DNA from 4 places in the Paenibacillus sp. OK060 genome. Region 2 is predicted to be linked to each of the others. Evidence: riboswitches for the same ligand, from Rfam matches in the RefSeq annotation. Region 2 holds a riboswitch; each other region holds the start of a gene.
What was found. A riboswitch is a leader RNA that binds a small molecule or an ion and turns the genes downstream of it on or off. The one in region 2 is predicted to bind cyclic di-AMP.
Positions count from the first base shown of each region.

Region 1 (4,909 bases), on a different contig from region 2:
TCCCCGTGATGCACACGAACGTTTGGATAAGGCTGCATCACTTCACCCAGAATCGGGATCAATCGCTGATCAATCTCTACAGCCGTTACAGGACCGGCTACCCGAGCCAGACGTTCTGTGAGTGCGCCGATCCCTGGTCCGATCTCAAGTGCGCCCTTGGACTCGTCCAAATCAGCTGCATTTACAATTTTGTTCAATATATTTTGATCGATCAGAAAGTTCTGACCTAAGCTCTTCTTGAATGAAAATCCGTGTCTTTGAATAATTTCTTTGGTTCGTTTGGGTGTTGCAATTTCTACGGTTTCTTCCATGCCTTTCATACGCTCACAATCCTTCACGTTCAATTTGCGATAATGCTTCGGAGAACTCTTCCCGGGTAATCTGGAATACACTCAACCGCTTGTGGAACTGCTTGCCATTGCAATAACCTATGCCCAGCAGATTGCCCATCTCCATACGACGTGCAGCAGCCTGTGGGTGCACAATCAGTCCCGCCGCAATCAGATCCTCCCAATCGATCAAACTTGGTGCGCCTTCATATGACGTGTGTACACGTGCTAATGCATGACGAATCGCCTCCGGTGAAGCGTTCTCCACTCCGATGTCGCCTTTGCGCGTAGCATCTGCCTCCGGAATGAAAGCATGCTTGCAACCAGGTACTTTATTGGCGATGATTTTACGAATACGTTCACCAGCATGATCCGGGTCTGTCAGTACGATGACACCACGTCTCTCTTGAGCAAGTGCGATCCGCTTTAGAATGCGCTGGTTGATGGCGGACCCACCAGTCTCGATCGTATCTGCCTGAACCGCACGTCGAATGGCTACGGTATCGTCACGGCCTTCTACCACGATCACTTCTTTTATCATGTTCCATTTCTTCCTTTCTAACGCAAAAAGAAGAGGAATATCCCTCTTCTCTGCCAAACGGCGGGGGAGACTGAATTCAGACCCCTCCGCCGCATATTCCGCATGAATCATTCATGCTTATATTTTATAGCATTCCCATTTCAAAGTAAAACGATTTTAGTTCGCTTCCGGCTTCACCGGACCAATCACATATACCGTCTTGCCTTTCTTCCGTCCGAAGTTCAGGGCATGCTTCACACTATCATAATACACATCAATTTTGTTGCCTTTAATGGCACCACCTGTGTCTTCCGCACGACGGAAGCCAAGGCCCTCGATATACACCCACCAGCCAATCGGAATGATTTTGGGATCAACCGCAATGGTACGTCCCTCAGTTACCCGAGTACCTGAAGCTGTTTTTGTGCCGATACCAGGCTCTTCAGAAGAGTATGCCGTCATGGATACATTTTTCAAGACTTTTGAATATTTAAAAGAACTGCCTGAGACGGTAATTACTTTGCTGCCCGAAGCAGCGGTTTTCTTCGAGTTCGTGGTTGTTGCTGTTTTTGTCGTGGAAGTCTGCGCCGATACCGTCTGAATCACTGGCTCTTTCACAACAGGTTTGGCTTTGGTACCAATGGCAATCACTTTATCGACGCGATTCGTTGCGACCGATTTACCCACCATTTTTTTGGAGACCAATTCTCCATCCTGAAACACTTTTTCAATATGCTGTACAAGTGTGCCTTCTTTACCGCTCACAACGACACGATTGTCGCCTTTGTACAAGCTAGGGTCAGCCGTTTTGATCACTTTATAAGCAATCGGATGTTCCACTTCCACCGTACGCTTTGTTACCCGCACTACACGGATTTTCATATCCGCTTCAATAGTGGTTCCAAGCGCCGGATATACTTTGTCTTCACTTGCAATTTGAATACCTGATTTTTTAATCGCATCTTTTACCGATGAATCGGTTGTATACAGAGTCTTGGTGTCCCCGTCTGCCGTAATATTAACTGGAACGGCCCGCTCAATAACGATGCGGTCTCCATCTGTGATCGCCCCATTCAAGGGCATGGATACCTGATCGTGAGGGCTGACTGTGATTGACTGCTCCTCCAGCATTTCCTGAAGCATTCCTGTACGAGTCTCTACCGCTTGAGCTTTGCCATCAATAACCAGTGAAATTTGTTTCCCGGCCTGACCGTAAACGACTAACAAGATCATGATTGTAAGCGCAATTGAGAAAATCGCGATCAATGCCATTTGACGCAAGTTCTCATGCTTCCACCGCAACGCGAAAGACTTACTGGATGATCGTGACTCATGGGTCTCTTCTGGTTGGAATGTGCCCACTTCTCCGTCCTCCTTCATAGCCTCGCCGTCTAAAGTAATGCATGATGTCTTTGACGCGACTATACCAAATTTTCTACAGAACACAGATCGGACCAACATAATCCGGTTCTGCACCATGAATCAATCTTCGCAACATGATGTCATCCTCCTGAATACTTACCGTATGATGACAGTATTTCTTTTATTCAAAAACAAAAAAGCCAAAGAAAGAGTTTAAGAGGAACTCTTTCGTGGCTTCCGAATGATTCTGAATATCGGAAATTCATGCACGAGGTTGCCTCTCTTTTTCCGCTTGCGAGGTTAGCTGTCGGGTTCGGGCGAAAGAGAGCCGCCCTATCTCCGGTCATCCGCTCATGGCGGACGCCCTTGAATTCACCCCGAGACCCAAAGAAGAAATCAAATACGGCTTCGCAGATTCATACGCTGCTTTTGGGTCAGTGCATGTTGCGCATCGGCTGCAAACACCGATGTTTAAGCCCTATTGGTTCCCCCGCTCTCCGTTAACGGAGACTCAGCGAGACTGATTCATGAAAGTAATGTTGTTTCATCGGAAAGTGTCCCTTTGTTCATCCCCCGAACATCTGTCCAATTTTCCGCACAACAATTCACTGAAAAGATGATATCCTGTTTCTATGCATGTTGTAAAGCGTTGTTCAAGTACGTTTTTCTAAATATTTGGTTAAAATATTGTAATATTCTTGATTTATTTGGATCAAAAAGCAAATTAACTCCGCCTAACTCACTTTTTCACCCGTTTTGCTCGATCTTTTAACGAATCCCAAATCGTTCCATGGCATTTTTGGTCGTTATTGCTGCAATTCCCTCTACCGAAATGCCTTTAATTTCCGCTGCTGCTTCTGCAACCAGACGTACATGCGCTGTCTCATTTCGTTTTCCACGATAAGGGTGCGGTGTCAAATAAGGAGCGTCCGTTTCGATGAACAATCGGTCCATAGGAACCTTCTCAAGTACCTCTTTGGGCTGCTTTGCATTTTTGAACGTGATTGGCCCTCCGAAGGAAAGATGAAAGCCTAAATCCAGACACATTTTCGCCGTTTCCCAGCTGCCAGAGAAGGAATGCATGACACCGCCTACTTCTCCAGCTTTCTCTTCACGCAGAATCTTTACAATATCCTCATGCGCATCCCGGTTGTGAATGACAATCGGCATATTCAACTCACGGGCAAGACCAATCTGTTGTCGTAATACGCGATGTTGAACCTCTTTCGGTGAAGTGTCCCAGTAATAGTCTAGACCAATTTCACCGATGGCTACCACTTTTTCATGCTTGCATAAAGATGCAATCCATTCCATATCACCCTCTTGCATTGTGATTGCATCCACTGGGTGCCAGCCTACGGCAGCATATATAAAATCATAGGTTTCAGCCAGCTTCATCGTGGTTGGAATGGTCTCCCGGTTAAAGCCCACATTAATCATGCGACCAACGCCTGCATCCACAGCACGCTGAATCATTTCCTCGCGGTCCTCGTCGAATTGTGGTGCATCCAGGTGTGTATGTGTGTCGAACAACATCATGCTGTATTTCTCCCTTCATGTCGAATAAACGACTATCTCTATTTAATCCATCCTGCAGTCTTAACCAGAACATAACTATTACTAAATTGGATCATGTTTTTTTTATATTTCTTTCATTGTTTGTTGAGCACAACATGTAGAACGAACAAGTTCCTTCATATCTATATGTGCTCATTTTTAGGCAATCGGGTTGTATTCTAATTACTTTGATTACAAAATTATGTCGATCTACATGTACTCTCCATTAAAGCAGATTACTGTATCATGAAAAATAGCTCTTTTCGAAAGCTTTTTTACATCATGATTCTTGAACAGCATTGCGCATCATTTAATGGGAGAAATAGGGGCGTATATGGGACGGTAATTCATGAACAATCGCATCCACCTTATTCTGCGGATAATACAAATGATGTTTTCCGCGATGAAGACCACTGATTGAACGGACAATGTCGGACACCTCTGACAACTCATGTAACTTGTCTTGCCGATCAAGCAGCAAAATCTGCTTGTCCGTGGATTCATCCGGACGAAACACATCATACGGATTATCCGTTGGAAAATCAATTTCTAGATCATACTCGGGATTGAGACCGGCTACAGTGAAGGCTTCCCGAATCTCTTCAATCATGTTTACGTCGATCTGTTCAATCTCTACATACTTATATAATTTGCGATCTATAAATCGTTCGCATAACTCACTTAGAACAGTATCGTCCTCTTTGCGCCACTGCATAAATGCCGTCTGAATCAAAGCTTCGTCCAGTTGTAAATATTCATCCACCGATAGATCTCCAGCGAATAACTGGGGTAGTGGATCAATCATGAAGCGGAATTTGAAACCTTGCTGTATGAGACTTTTTGCCCGCTTAAATATTTGCCGCAATATAATTTCCGAACTTCGGGTAACCGGATGAAAGTAAATTTGCCAGTACATCTGGTACCTGGACATCAAGTAATCCTCCACGGCGTGCATGCCCGACTCCTTGACCACAATTCGTCCGTGATATGGACGCAGCATACGCAAGATACGGTCAAGGTCAATCGTCCCATAGTTTACACCTGTAAAGTAGGCATCCCGAAGCAAGTAATCCATGCGGTCCGCATCGAGCGGACTGGTAACCAAATTAACGACAATAGGTTGCTCATACGTTTTTTGAAT
Region 1 is NZ_FNFR01000015.1:50,440-55,348, forward strand. Features, by position in the region: gene rsmA (16S rRNA (adenine(1518)-N(6)/adenine(1519)-N(6))-dimethyltransferase RsmA) at 1-320, opposite strand, end outside; gene rnmV (ribonuclease M5) at 325-870, opposite strand; gene BLS14_RS30915 (3D domain-containing protein) at 1,027-2,211, opposite strand; cyclic di-AMP (ydaO/yuaA leader) riboswitch at 2,485-2,738, opposite strand; gene BLS14_RS30920 (TatD family hydrolase) at 2,980-3,750, opposite strand; gene BLS14_RS30925 (HD domain-containing protein) at 4,079-4,909, opposite strand, start outside.
Region 1: another riboswitch for cyclic di-AMP. It lies ahead of BLS14_RS30915 (3D domain-containing protein); the one in region 2 lies ahead of BLS14_RS17815 (HAD family hydrolase).

Region 2 (4,909 bases):
TCTGCGGCCAGGCGAACCAGCAGGTCCTGGGTTGTATCGGTGTTAAGGGGAATCACTTTGGAGGCTTCGGTTATGCAGGCACTCATGGCTGAATGCAGATAACCAAGGACCGCCTCCTCGACAGGGATTTCGAGGTGGTGGTTAATCCAGGCGTGAACAGTGGGGAGACAGCCAACAGATTCATACTTAGCCAGCGTTTGTTCGAGATGGCTAAAATCAATCCAGGGGTGTAGTGCGCGAGCTAGCTTAATTAGTCGTTTGCCCATAATGGAGGCATGTTCTCTAAGATTGACTGGGGTGCGCTGGACATGAACGAGTTTGTCGATGAGGGCTGTACGCCATGCGTCCTTGTGATCTGCGGCGGTGTATATGCCTTTAATCGCCATACCTTCCAGACGCACGATGCTGGGATGCAATTGACAGCGCATGAATGATTCGAGATCTTCAACACTACGAATGGTACCTTCAGCGATATGGGCATCCATACCGAAGGAATGGGTGAACCCTCCGACCTGGATAGAGGAATCAAGCAGTTTGACATAATCGAGCAGCTTATTCCCACGGTTCACAATCTTTCGCCTCCTACGTTCGTTAAATGTTATGTTAAATAACATTTATACTCCTTTTTGGTTCGCTTTATGTTTGTAAATCCGAATTATATGATATATATATTCACATAAATATCCGCTTTTTGTCAATAGTTTCTTTGTTTTTTGAATATTAAATCTATTTAGTGTTATTTTATATAACTTTATGAGTTACTTTATACTAAGGGATATGAAGGATGGTAATACAAATAAAGTAGAGTGATCGGCCTAATCGGGTATACAAACGGGATTAAATTTAATCATATGCACTTCGTAGGAGAAAATGACGAGATTATACGATTTATGGAAGGAAAAGCGCAGTTAAAATGATATTAAGAAAAATGCTTTACTTTTAAACATGAACCGGGTATAATCAATTTTGTTGCCGATTATTTACGACATGCGGTCGTGGTGGAATGGCAGACACGCTATCTTGAGGGGGTAGTGGGTGTATACCCGTGGAGGTTCGAGTCCTCTCGACCGCATCATAAGAACGATAAAAAAGAAGCTTCCCGTATGGGAAGCTTCTTTTTTTTGTTTTATTTACAGTACAGATGGGCCAGACAAAAAAAGGTCACCCGTTTCCCCTGAATGCATGCTCATTCTGTCTGCTGGGGTCGGATGGCCTTTACTTGTTATTTAAGCAATTCTTTGATGTCCGCTTCAATTTTATCAGGTGTTGTTTTGGGAGCATACCGTTTCAGAACACGTCCGTTCTGATCCACAAGGAATTTGGTGAAGTTCCATTTGATGGCTTTGGAGCCGAGTACGCCTGGCGCTTCTTTGGTAAGGTGCTGGAAAAGAGGGTGAGCGCTTGAACCATTCACATCGATCTTCTCAAACATCGGGAAGCTAACACCATAGTTCATCTGGCAGAACTCGGCAATATCATCAGAAGAGCCTTTTTCCTGTGCAAACTGGTTGCTTGGAAAACCAAGAACTTCGAATGGGGAGTCTTTAAACTTATCCTGAAGCTCTTGCAGACCTTTGAATTGAGGTGTGAGGCCGCATTGGCTTGCTGTATTCACGATAAGCAGTACTTTGTCACGATAGTTGGACATTTCAACTTCCTGACCGCGAAGGGTGTTTACTTTGTAGTCGTAGACTGACATGAAAATCGCCTCCATTTCATATTCTTCTTTCTTCTATTATATTGATTACAATTAAATAATGCAAAATTAATATTGCTTTTTTAACTCAATTTGAAGCTGTCGTGTATGATCTGTGACTGATTTGCTACCTGAATTTCGCTAAAGAGAGAATTAGAGAGCTTTGATGAGATGGGTAGAGAATGGATACGTTGTAAGCGCTATTATTGATGTGAAATGGCAAAAATCCGTCGATTCGGTGATCTGCGCAGACTTTACACCAATATGGCACGGGTGTATGATTCATATCGTAATTCCAATTTAAATTAAATTTTACATGAAAAACGAAACAAACGATAATATCGCTCTGATTAATGATTATAAAAGAACGATGTTTTAATCGCTGAGTTTCCATTCATTCATGGGTGGGAAACGGGGGAACCAACAGGATGAACTGTCCAGGACAGTAGGCATCCATGGGGTGAATTTTCCGGTGACAGCCGGAAATAGGGCGACTCTCGCGCCCGAATCCGTCAGCTAACCTCGTAAGCGTTAAAGGGAGAGGCAACAAGCCGTACGCTGGTTCATAGTGTCTTTTTGCTATGGATTATTGAAGAAGCGTCCGGGAGGCCTTGGTCCCCCACGCTTCTTTTTTGTTGTCTTTTCACGCCAAGGGAGGAACGAATGATGGATAAAGAGATGATCTTAGTGACTGCTCCAAATGAAGCAGGACGTAAATTTATCAAATTGCTGATGTACAAAAAAATGCCGTTTGCCGTTCTGACCAACAGTGCAGGGGAAGAGCGCAGGCTCCGGAGGATTGGTGTGGAGCATGTCATTCGCATGAACACAGCTGCTGCTCAGAAATGGTTTTTGCCGCAAGGTAGTGTCGGCAATGTTTTTATTTTTGAAAATAGCCTAAACCTGACCTGTCGATATTTACAGATCTGCCGCTCCTGGACATCCAAGTCCCTGTGTGTCATTACGGAACAAAGCCACCCCAAAGGGATCTATCGGGGAATGGGAGCAGACCGTATTGTATATTCCTTGAATGGGGAAGTTGGGTTTCTACTGAATGGCTAGTGGCTAGTACTATTCCTGTGATTGATCCAGTGTCAGCTGCCTGTTATAATTGAAATCATAAATAAACGGAAACTTGAGGAGACTCATGCATGTTGGTGGGTCTTCTTTTTTATGGTTTGGGAAATAGGGATATGGATTTCCTGTGGCTAACGAGGAGGAATAGGCGTGCCGGATGTACGTGGAATACAATGGTTGTTCTTTGATGTGGGGGATACGCTCGTGGACGAATGGGAGCCGGTAGATGATATTATCGGTCAGTTCGTTCGTGAAGCTTGTGCGCTTGGTTATCAGGTGGAGATGCAGACGGTGCGAGAACTATTTGCCGCCTCCTACCGAAATTACGAGCAATGGCCGATGAAATTGGCTATTCGTACCCTTATCAGCGACGAGGGGCACCGGGAACAGATACAGGAGAAGCTGAAGTTCCGCAAAGAGCTTGAGCGCCCCTTCGCGTCAGCCGACGCTGTTCTCCAGACGTTGTCGCAAAACTATAAGATTGGTATCATTGCCAATCAGAGTCCGGGGACGGAAAATCGGCTGGATAGCTACGGCTTGCGCAAGTATGTGGATGTGCTGGCCTGTTCGGCTGAAGAAGGAGTGTCCAAGCCTGATCCTGAATTGTATGCTGTAGCGTTGAAACAGGCGGGATGCAAACCTGAGGAAGCGGTCATGATCGGCGACAGGATTGATAATGATATTATTCCGGCTAAGAAGCTGGGTATGCACACGATCCGGATTTTGCAGGGTTATGGCAGATTCCAGCCGGAGCTTGCGGATGCAGAGCGTCCAGACTGGACTATTGAATCACTGGAGGAACTTCTTCCTTTGTTAATGGTAACTCAAAATTCAGACAACTAAATAAGAGCAGTATTTATGAACTATTCGGTATAATTAGGCTGCTGCTCTAACATATAAAAGGCTGATCGTCTCAAGGGGTACGTTACTTGAGTTGATCAGCCTTTTTGAGTTAGACAAAATACGGCGTAATTCCGTTTAACCTAGAACAACAGAATGGTCTGGATAATCAGATACACATTCAGGACAACGATAATTCCGGCAATGATCCAGGAGATGATTTTGAGCCACAGCTTGTTGGCAAAAGCCCCCATGCTTTTTTTGTCACTCGTAAACATTACCAGCGGAATGACGGCAAAGGGTAGCTGCAGAGACAGCACAACCTGGCTAAGAATCAACAGTTCTTCTGTTCCGTGCTCTCCAGCAATGGCTGTTACGATGACGGCCGGGATGATAGCGATCAGACGTGTAACCAGTCGACGAAGCCACGCTGGAATACGAATGTTCAGGAAGCCTTCCATTACAATCTGTCCGGACAACGTGCCGGTGAGTGTTGAGTTTTGGCCTGAAGCCAGCAGGGCTACACCGAACAGGATGCTAGCGATGGTGGTTCCCAGCAGAGGTGTCAACAGATGGTAAGCATCTGTAATTTCCGCCACCTGGGTCATACCCGCACTATGAAACACGGCAGCAGACACAATCAGGATGGCTGCATTAATGAACAGAGCTAGCGTTAAAGCGATGGTTGAATCCATGGTGGAATACAGAATCGCTTCTTTTTTTCCTTTTGGTGTCTGTTCAATCTGACGGGTCTGCACAATGGAAGAATGCAGATACAGATTATGGGGCATGACGGTTGCGCCGATAATCCCGATGGCGATGTAGAGCATAGCCGGATTTTGCAAAATCTCGACATTCGGTACGAAACCATGCATGACGCCACCCATATCTGGTTTAGCGAGAAACAGGTCAATCCCGAAGCAGAGGGCGATGGTAGCCATTAGTACAATTACGAGGGATTCCAATGCGCGAAAGCCTTTATTTTGCAGCAAAAGAATGACCAGTACATCGACAGCGGTAATAATGACGCCGTATAACATGGGGATGTTGAACAGCAGCTTGAGCGCGATGGCTGAACCAATAACCTCGGCAAGGTCAGTGGCTGCAATCGCAAGCTCACACAAAATCCATAATACGATCACAACAGGCATGCTGAATCGTTCGCGGCAGGCTTGTGCCAAATCCCGTCCTGTGACAATCCCGAGCTTGCCAGCGAGAGACTGTAACACAACAGCCATCAGGTTTGAAATCAGAATAACGGATAATAACGTGTATCCGAATTGTGAACCACCGGCA
Region 2 is NZ_FNFR01000004.1:581,842-586,750, forward strand. Features, by position in the region: gene BLS14_RS17795 (urease accessory protein UreF) at 1-569, opposite strand, end outside; tRNA gene BLS14_RS17800 (tRNA-Leu) at 990-1,072, shown strand; partial or broken gene BLS14_RS33585 (hypothetical protein) at 1,179-1,244, shown strand; gene BLS14_RS17810 (glutathione peroxidase) at 1,223-1,699, opposite strand; cyclic di-AMP (ydaO/yuaA leader) riboswitch at 2,067-2,242, shown strand; gene BLS14_RS17815 (HAD family hydrolase) at 2,363-2,758, shown strand; gene BLS14_RS17820 (HAD family hydrolase) at 2,924-3,616, shown strand; gene BLS14_RS17825 (Nramp family divalent metal transporter) at 3,757-4,909, opposite strand, start outside.

Region 3 (4,909 bases), on a different contig from region 2:
CTATCCATTAATAGTGGTGCCTATCTTGCCGAGATTTTCCGCGCTGGTATACAGGGTGTGGATCGAGGCCAGTTGGAAGCAGCTCGTTCCCTGGGAATGGGTAGAGGTGCGGCAATGCGCTTCATTGTGCTTCCACAAGCGTTCAAAGCGGTGTTGCCGGCGATCGGTAATGAATTCGTGACCATTATCAAGGAATCTTCCATCATCTCGGTTATTGGTATGGTGGACATTATGTACCAGGCAAGTGTAGTCAAAAACATTACGTACCAAGGAATGAATCCATTCCTGATTGCAGCGGCCATTTACTTTGTGCTGACGTTCATTTTGTCCAAGCTGCTGGGTCGACTGGAAAGGAAGTTGAGTGCAAGTGATAGACGTTAGACAATTACACAAATCATATGGAAATAACGATGTGCTCAAGGGCATTAACGTAACAATTGGCAAAGGCGAGGTTGTCGTGGTCATCGGTCCGTCCGGATCGGGGAAAAGTACCTTTTTGCGCTGTCTTAACTTATTGGAGCAGCCTACTTCCGGTGAGATTGACTTTGAGGGAGTTTCGATCACTGACCCTAAACACAACATTAATGCAACTCGTGAAAAAATGGGGATGGTATTCCAGCATTTCAATCTGTTCCCGCACAAAACGGTGCAGCAGAACATTACGATTGCTCCCATTAAAGTGAAAAAACAATCTGCACAGGAAGCGGAACAAATCTGCGCAGATTTGCTGAAGACGGTTGGCCTGTCTGACAAAAAAGACGCTTATCCTAATCAGCTGTCCGGTGGACAGAAACAACGGATAGCTATTGCAAGAGCGCTTGCGATGCAGCCGCATGTCATGCTGTTTGACGAGCCTACTTCAGCACTGGACCCTGAAATGGTCGGTGAAGTACTGGATGTCATGAAGCGGCTTGCAGAGGGCGGCATGACTATGGTTATTGTAACGCATGAGATGGGCTTCGCACGCGAAGTAGGGGACCGCATCCTGTTCATGGATGGCGGGGTTATTGTAGAAGAAGGAACCCCTGCTGAAGTGTTTGGTGAGCCTAAGCATGCACGTACACGTGACTTCCTTGCTAAAGTGCTCTAATACATCCAAGTCATCATTAGGATGAATTGGATGAAAATGCAAAATATATACTGTGGATGAGAATTCTTATTCCCTCATAGATCCCTGTCGGCGACCTGTCGGCAGGGATTGTTTTGTTGCGTGTGAATACACACGGATTTACATAAAAAGTAACGTTTCTGTCATCAACGATATAAGCTCAAATAGACATTTTTTTGAAAAAATCGCTTGAATTCAGCAAAAATATTGAAGTGAATTAGCCAGATGGTAACATTTACTACGACTCTTGGTTACAAAGTTGTGATATATTTGTTCCTGCCGAAACTTCCGGAGTTGGGAGTGTGGGGGATGTAACGATGCAGAGTGTGCTTGGGGAAGAATCATTTGCACACGGCTTGGGGTGAATTAGGGCTACATAAATTATTAATGTAATTGAACCTATAGGGTGGTTTCCTCCATCCGAATCCGACAACTAACTTCGCAGGCATAATGAGGGAGGAAGACCATGATTAACAAGAAACGTATAGCCAAAACAGCAACAGCTTTGCTGACAGCAGCAATGCTCATTCAGGCCGTTCCGGCTCATGCTGATTCAGTTCATGTGGCCAAAGAGGGGGATACCTTCTACACCTTATCCAAACAATATGGAGTTGGACTTAACGCTCTTATTAAAGCTAACAATGAGATTTCAGCTTACAACATTTATGGTGGTTTGAAAATTACGATCCCTGGTAAAACAACGAACACAGCTTCTGCAGCAGCAGCTAAAACGGAGGCCAAAACGGTAACTGCCGCAAGCCTTGACGTTAATGCAGATAGTAAAGTTGTACAAGCCTGGGGTAAAACGTTTGATTACAGCAAAGCTGTCGACGTCAAAGCAACAGCATACTCCGCAGACGCTTCCGAAAATGGAGGATGGGGTGCCGTGGATTACTTCGGTAATCCGCTTGAATTGGGTACCATTGCAGTAGACCCAAGTATCATTCCATTGGGTACAAAGGTACTGGTGACAGGTCATACACATCCAGGACTGCCAAAACAGGCATTTGTAGCAACGGCTCGTGATGTGGGTAGTGCCATTAAAGGTCACAAGATCGATATCTTTATTCCTGGCAGCAAGCAATCCGTGAGCACATTTGGTATTCAGGATGTTGAACTTTACATTTTGAAATAAAATCAAAGCGTAGCTGCACATCATCATATGTGACTCCAACTAAATCTAAATTAAACAATAAAGGGTGTTCTCCAATCACGATAATGTGAATGAAGGACACCCTTTTGAATATCCGACTGCCGTATTCTAAACCTATTTACCCTTTGGCAGTTCCAGCATTTCGTCCAAAGTCACCAGCTCGTACCCGCGGTTTCGCAATTCCTCGATAACTTCAGGCAACGCCTCGATGGTACCACTCAGCTTCGATCCGACACCGCCTCCTGCATGTTGCAGAACAATGGAACCTGGTTTAACGGCCGACAGGATGTTTTGTTTGACTTCCTCTTTGGAGAGGCCCTTCCAGTCCAGGGAATCGACGTTCCAATTCACAATGCTGTAATGTTGTTTGGCCGCCCATTGCAGCTGTTGCTCATTAATGTCGCCATAAGGTGGACGAATCATTTTGGGCGTGTACCCCGCCAGATTCCGAATAATATCCCCGGTATGTAAGATTTGTTTGCGAAATGCATTCATGGACAGCTTACTGAACTCCGGGTGATTGTAGCTGTGATTGCCAACAATATGCCCTTCCTTTACCATGCGTTTCACTAAATCCGGATGTTTCTCAGCGCGATGTCCCACAATGAAAAACGTAGCCCGCACCTTGTATTTTTTTAGAATATCCAACACCTGCGGGGTGAACCGTGGATCAGGTACGTCATCAAAAGTCAGTGCGACCTTTTTTGTCGAGGGGCCATTTGTTTTGAATGTATCCGCATATTTCTGTCTGAGCTGTCCCAGCGTCAGCTGCTCCTCTTCAGAAGAATCAGACTTCGAAGCAGGTTCGGTTTGCGGGCTTGAAGAAGCCCATAACTGAGCAGGAGCGTAACTTCCTCCCAGAAGAATGACCATGATGGATAACATTATGAGGCGTATACGCATGTTAGTGCCTCCTTTTCCCAAATTGCGTTCTCTTTGGTATGCCCGGGGCCATCCGTATTTATGCATAATGTGAGATGTTTCATTGCTGATTTATCAAATCGGAGCCATAATTCCACCATATATATATAGAAAAGGACAGGTGGATCAGGATGAGTACATACGACTTAAATTCCGTTCGTTTACAGGTGATTGAGGCAGGGGAAGACAAGCTGTTTATGGTAACTGGAGGCAGATCACATATTGGAGCAGTAGCGACATTTTATCCGGACCGTGAGCGGGTAAGCGGGGCTACGATGCATATTCCGGGGCATAAAGAGCAAGAGCTGTGTGAAAGGCTCGCACGTAAGGCTGCCCTACATTTAAAAGTAACCGTGACCGTGATTATGGGGATTCACTTTGATGCAATTACGCGCATGCAGATTGATGAGATTGTGCAGACTGCAGAGAAGCTGCTTGATGAAGAGCTGTGCCAAACTAGTCAACTGATTCAATAGTTCGATGGACGCTAAGTAGGCTAAAATCGTTTTTTATGATTTTTTTTGTTAAAATTGAAACGAGTAGAACATTGCCACGTATGTATGTTTATATACAAGGATGAACTATCGACTAGGAGGAATACCATAATGTCCATTTTCAAACGATTGCGCGATTTAACGATGTCTAACATTAACTCTATTATTGACAAGGCAGAAGATCCGATCAAGATGACGGATCAATATATCCGAGATATGCAGGAAGATCTGGAAGATGCGGAGAAAGCTGTTGCTGCACAGATCGCTATTGAGAAGAAATTCAAGCAGCTGTTCGAAGAACAGGAAGCTCTCGTGAAGAAACGTGAGGAGCAAGCACATACAGCAGCGCGTGCACAGAATATGGATTTGGCTCGTCGGGCACTGGAAGAGAAAAAAGTGGCTGAAGAGAAGATGGCTGAATACAAAACAAGCTATGATCAAAACAAGGCTTCTGCCGATAACCTTCGTGGCAAGCTGGACGAAATGCGCAAACAGTTGACCCAAATGAAAAATAAACGTGAAACATTGGTTGCGCGCTACAACGCTGCAAAAGCTCAAACCGAAATCAACAAGGCGCTGAACGGATTTGGCTCCGATACTGCAAGTGCCGGCATGAAGCGTATGGAAGAAAAAATGATGCAGATGGAAGCTCAGGCTGAAGCTAGCAATGAGATGTCGTCCAAAGGAAAATCGCTGGATGATGAGTTCGAGAAGCTGGGCAAGGATCAGGCTGTTGAGGATGAACTGGCAGCATTGATGAAGCAATACGAAAATAAGAACTAAACCTTGTAAGCAAGCAGGGGCACCAGCGGAGGAGAGACCAGCGTTTCTCCTTCGCTTTTAATTGCGGTTCATGTTGAGATGTGGGGGCTATGTAAATGGATTTGAACATTTTGGCAATGCTGGTCTGGACGTTATCGGGTTCGGTTTTGCTGTTTGTCTTAATGTATGTGGATTCTTTGTTCACGAAGTATAAGGATTTTGCCGAAGTGAAGGCGGGCAATATGGCCGTTACAACACGTATGGTTATGAAGCTGTTTGCTCAGGGATATGTACTCGCCACCTCCATTTCGACAGCGGGTCATCTTGGAGAAGCGTTGTTGGTATCCGTTGTTTCATTTATCATTTTGCTGATTCTGGAGAGTGTGGTTCACTTTATGATTCGGAGATGGGCCAACCTGGATCTGGATACGGGAATACAGCAGGGCAAGACAGGTTATGGTTTGTTCTCAG
Region 3 is NZ_FNFR01000002.1:607,662-612,570, reverse strand. Features, by position in the region: gene BLS14_RS08990 (ABC transporter substrate-binding protein/permease) at 1-381, shown strand, start outside; gene BLS14_RS08985 (amino acid ABC transporter ATP-binding protein) at 368-1,090, shown strand; cyclic di-AMP (ydaO/yuaA leader) riboswitch at 1,376-1,572, shown strand; gene BLS14_RS08980 (3D domain-containing protein) at 1,575-2,243, shown strand; gene BLS14_RS08975 (polysaccharide deacetylase family protein) at 2,376-3,164, opposite strand; gene BLS14_RS08970 (prenylated flavin chaperone LpdD) at 3,314-3,658, shown strand; gene BLS14_RS08965 (PspA/IM30 family protein) at 3,788-4,459, shown strand; gene BLS14_RS08960 (DUF350 domain-containing protein) at 4,555-4,909, shown strand, end outside.
Region 3: another riboswitch for cyclic di-AMP. It lies ahead of BLS14_RS08980 (3D domain-containing protein); the one in region 2 lies ahead of BLS14_RS17815 (HAD family hydrolase).

Region 4 (4,909 bases), on a different contig from region 2:
GCCCAGAACGCCGCCCCATTTCAGTACCTTTCGGCTGCGAATCTGATTCCCCACCGGAACAAGAACAGCTTGGGCAAGTGCCAGGTTGAATGAAGTATACAACAGAGGAGATAACCAGACCTGGATTGGATTGCTGTCCGTGGTTAATGTAATAAATCGGTTTGCGCCGGGATGATGTATGGTGCTGGTGATCATAAGCAGAGAGAGCAGGAGCATCATTGGCACTACGATACTGTTCATTTGCAGAATAGCCTGAATGCCCCGTCCAAGCAGCAGATATGTACCGATAAGGGTAACAATCAGTCCGGTCTGGTAATGAAGCCCCAGATGCTCTACAAAGACCGACCCTGCTCCGGCCAGCATGACACTGTTTACTCCGATGAGAATAAGAAGAGTAACCCAGGTAATCCAGTTTCCTGCTTTATGACCGAATAGATGCTTGTTGAGATCTTCGTATGAGCGCGAGCCGGTATCATGGGCAATCAGCATCATTTTTGTACCTAACCAGACAAAGAGCATGGTCGATAAGCCAATGGTAATGGTGGCCCATTTGCCATACTGGGTAAAAAACTGCAATATCTCCTGTCCTGTTGCAAAGCCGGCTCCTACTACCGTTCCAATGTATGTAAATGCGATCTGCAGCACCCGAAATGCCTGTTTCATGCGTTTCCCCTCTCAGGCCCCTGAATAGTTTGGACATGCGGGTGCCATGGTACAAGGTATGCTTGACCCATCAAAGTCATGACAATTGAAGTGTGACATAGGGTCATTTCTATGCTCTGGACAAGAGCAAAGGCAATTTCGCTTGAACTGATAGCCGGATCTATGATACTTTTACGTCATAGGATAGGCTTGGGAGGTCAAATTATGGAAGTATTGAAACAACGAATTTTACAAGAAGGTGTAGTCATGTCAGATCAGGTGCTGAAGCTGGATGGTCTGCTGAATCACCAGATTGATCCTGCATTGACGATGGAAATGGGACGTGAATTTGCCGCTCGTTTTCGTGAGAGTGGTGTAACTCGGGTCATTACAGTGGAGTCTTCCGGGATTCCGGTCGCCTTTGCTGCCGCACATGAACTGGGTGTTCCTCTGGTATTTGCCCGTCGCAAAAAAACACTTTTGGCTGACCCCGACGCCTACTGTGAAAGAGTACCTTCTTTTACGAAAGGGATCGTAACAGATATTATGGTGTCCCGTGAATATATTCATGAGAATGACCGTATTTTGTTTATTGACGATATCATTGCGAATGGCGATGCCGCTCGTGGTGTCATCAAAATTATCGAACGTTCGGGTGCGGAACTGGTCGGATTCGGTGTCGTGGTCGAAAAATGTTTTCAGGCCGGAGCGCGCACTATTCGTGAGCAGGGTATCCCGGTTGAAGCGTTGGTGCGCATTCGTTCACTGAACGATGGCACCGTGCAATTTGACGATAACGAATTGTGACTTTTTAAAGGAAAAAGTGCCTATTTTTATAACAATGCCTTTGCATGACCGCTGATTTCATTTATAATGGGGTTATGTTAGGGAGAGGAGGCAACACCATGGGTAACCAACCGGCAACAGAACAATTTTTTATTGATAAGCTGGCGGAATCGAAAGTACATTTTGAGCGTGCCCTGGATTGTAAACATACGGAATTCGATGACCTTTATCCCTATATGATTGAACATCCTCAATTTTTCTGGTACAAACGCTACGTTGCCTGGTCAGAATTGCTGACGATTGTAGGCTTGTGCGAAGAGTTGTCCTTCGCTTGGAAAGAACAATTTACACCGCATCAAGTGGAGTACCTTGAAGAACGTGTGATGTCCGCCAAAGTGCTTGATTTTTGGTTTGAGAAGAACGACAGCAAGGAGCACGCGCAGCGGTAACTTTCAGTCGGGACATACTTTCGAATGACATGACAGTCCAATACAGTCACGTGAGACCTAAATGACTTTTCATTTAGGTCTCTTTTTGTAAATAATTTTTTTGGGAAAGTAGGCGCCATAAATATGATCAGTGATGCACAATTGGATGCACTGCGTTTATCGGGTGAAAAAGTAAGGGTAGTACGGGACGAGATTCAGTCCAATGATGTGACAGGTATTGTAGTGGCTTGGGACGGGGAGCAGGTACTCATTCGCCGTCAGAATCGTCGTGTGGTCAAGCTTGATCGGAATTACCGATATCAATTGTTCAGCGAACCACGCGAGAGCCTGCTCGAAGAATAGGACATGCCTATTTAGGTTCATTTACCATGGATGTTTTGGCATAATTACACCTCTCGGGAGAGAAGATAGGTACAGTGAGAGCTTGTAACATATCAGCCGAGAGGATGTGCGGTAACCATGACACTGATGAATGATAAGGTTCATGCCTATAAAGATCAGATTGGTGAATTAAGCGATGTGCTACCAGCAGTGGTGAAGTCTTATCATGAGTTCACTGGAGAATGCTTTCAGGCAGGGGCGATTGATGCCAAGACCAAACAGCTGATTGCGCTGGGTATTGGACTGTTTGCGAACAATGAGGTATGTACGTTTTACCATGTGGAAGAGGCACGTGCCAAAGGAGCGACCGATCAGGAGATTATGGAGACGGTTGCTGTGGCTGGAGCGGTAGGCGGAGGCCATGCGCTGTCTCAGGGTGCAATGAGAGTACAGAAGGCTTTACATTAAGTATAGAAGTCTACAGCACACCGGATTTGTAAACAAAAGCCCCAAACAAAGAGGAGGTCCCGGATTCACCCGGAGCCTCCTCTTTGCGCTATATCAAATCAAACTTATATTTTACCCAGCATTTTGTTATACATAAATTGTCCTGTTACCCGGCGTGCTGTTACGTAACGATCGTTGAAGTAAGGATTGGATAATTGTGTGATGCTGACACCCTTGCTGCTTGAAGCATGAGCGAACTGTCCGCCCCCGATATATACACCTGTATGTGAAATGCCATTGCCCATCGTATTAAAGAATACCATGTCACCAGTACGCAGATTAGCTTTGGATACCGGAGTTCCGGCCTTAGCTTGTTGCTGGGAAGTGCGTGGTAATTCAATGCTATATTTGTTGAAAATATATCTCATAAATCCAGAGCAATCAAATCCGGCCATTGTTGTGCCGCCCCATTTGTAAGGTATGCCAGTCATGTTGTTAACGACGGTGTTAATACTGCTTGCCTCTGTGCTTGCTGCACCGGATGTAAATAGAACTGCTGCTCCAAAAATGGAGATGATAAGCTTTTTCAAAATTTTTGTTCTCCCTTCGATGCCTACGGAGTTAGCTAAGGGTTCGGTAGAAGGTTCCCTATATTTCCTATGTATAAGAATAATTCACCCAAAATGGTTCCCCCGTTTTCAAACATGAAACTCGGCAAATGAATAATTAAGTTTTTGTAACCTTTTGAAACTATATTGCATAAATGCGAAAATGTCAAACCGATTTTGAACACTTCTTATCATCTCAATGTTAACGGAATTATCGCTATTTATGTAGAAATAACTCGAATATTGGGTTTTAATAGATGACAAAAAAGTAACTACTGTTTCAAATGGAGAAAAATTGGATAATTTATTGGCTTTCTCACATTTCGATTAGACGATACCTATAGGTTAAGACAAAGAATTTGTTACATATTGTTGCAATTATTGACAAAATTCATTGTTTTGCATAGAATTCTTTTTGTATAATCCACTTATTGGATGAAAAGAAATAGTTTGAGTTTAAAAACAAATATAAGGAGGGGAGACGCTCAAGGAAAACAGTTTGCAGAAAATGAATTGGGGAGTGTTCTAAACGATGTTGAAGGCACAAGCAAGGTTTGCATCTTTGGTAATGGCATGTACAATGATTTTCTCTGTTGTCGGAATGGTATTTCAGCCTGCTGCTAAGGTATCTGCTGCAGACGCATCTGGAACGACAGCAAGTATCTCAGATATTTTGAAGAATCAACGTCCTGACGGGGGATGGAAGAAGGATTACAAAGAAACAAGTGGTGAGTGGGCCAAATCTACGATTGATAATAAAGCTACATACTCAGAAATTAGAAGATTAGCCAAGGAATTTAAAAAGACAAATGATCCGCGATATTCGGCTGCTGCCATCAAAGGAATCAACTTTTTGTTAAATATGCAGTACTCCAATGGAGGATGGCCACAAGTATACCAGAGCTCAGGCTATCACAAACACATTACCTTCAACGACGATGCCATGATTAATGTCATGTACATGCTGGATGAAGTAGGTGCACGTAAAGGTGATTTCTCATTCATCGACAGCTCTCTTGCGGATCGCAGTAAAAAATCAGTTGCCAAAGGTGTAGATGCTATTCTCAATACACAGGTTGTAGCAAATGGTAAACTGACTGCATGGGGACAGCAGCATGATTCCAGCTCCCTAAAACCTGCAGGAGCAAGGATATATGAAGTGCCTTCTCTAAGTGCTGGAGAGAGCAGTACGATTGTAAAGTTTTTGAAAACAAGACCGTCGAACTCGAAAATTAAGGCTTCCATTCAAGCGGCAGAAGCCTGGTTCAACAACGTGAAAATTACAGGATACAAGTATGTCAGAGAAAACGGAGATAGCAAACTCGTAGCTGATTCAGGTGCATCGCCAATTTGGGCACGTTTTTACGAAATTGGAACGGATAAACCGATCTTCGTAGGACGTGATGGGGTTGTGAAATACAAACTCAGCGATATCGATAAGGAAAGAAGAGGCGGGTATGCCTGGTATGGCAACTGGCCTTCAAAGATATAATTTATAAAAAGCTTTATCATTGAAGGCGAAATTATATTTTTTTTGTTGACACTAATTACCTGCACATGATATATTATCTCTTGTCGCCGCGATATAATTTCTCGGAGATAAGACATACGCGGTCGTGGCGGAATTGGCAGACGCGCACGGTTCAGGTCCGTGTG
Region 4 is NZ_FNFR01000001.1:107,972-112,880, forward strand. Features, by position in the region: gene BLS14_RS00535 (YkvI family membrane protein) at 1-663, opposite strand, end outside; gene BLS14_RS00540 (xanthine phosphoribosyltransferase) at 868-1,449, shown strand; gene BLS14_RS00545 (hypothetical protein) at 1,548-1,877, shown strand; gene BLS14_RS00550 (hypothetical protein) at 2,001-2,219, shown strand; gene BLS14_RS00555 (carboxymuconolactone decarboxylase family protein) at 2,337-2,666, shown strand; gene BLS14_RS00560 (C40 family peptidase) at 2,771-3,235, opposite strand; cyclic di-AMP (ydaO/yuaA leader) riboswitch at 3,241-3,372, opposite strand; gene pelA (pectate lyase) at 3,786-4,745, shown strand; tRNA gene BLS14_RS00570 (tRNA-Leu) at 4,864-4,909, shown strand, end outside.
Region 4: another riboswitch for cyclic di-AMP. It lies ahead of BLS14_RS00560 (C40 family peptidase); the one in region 2 lies ahead of BLS14_RS17815 (HAD family hydrolase).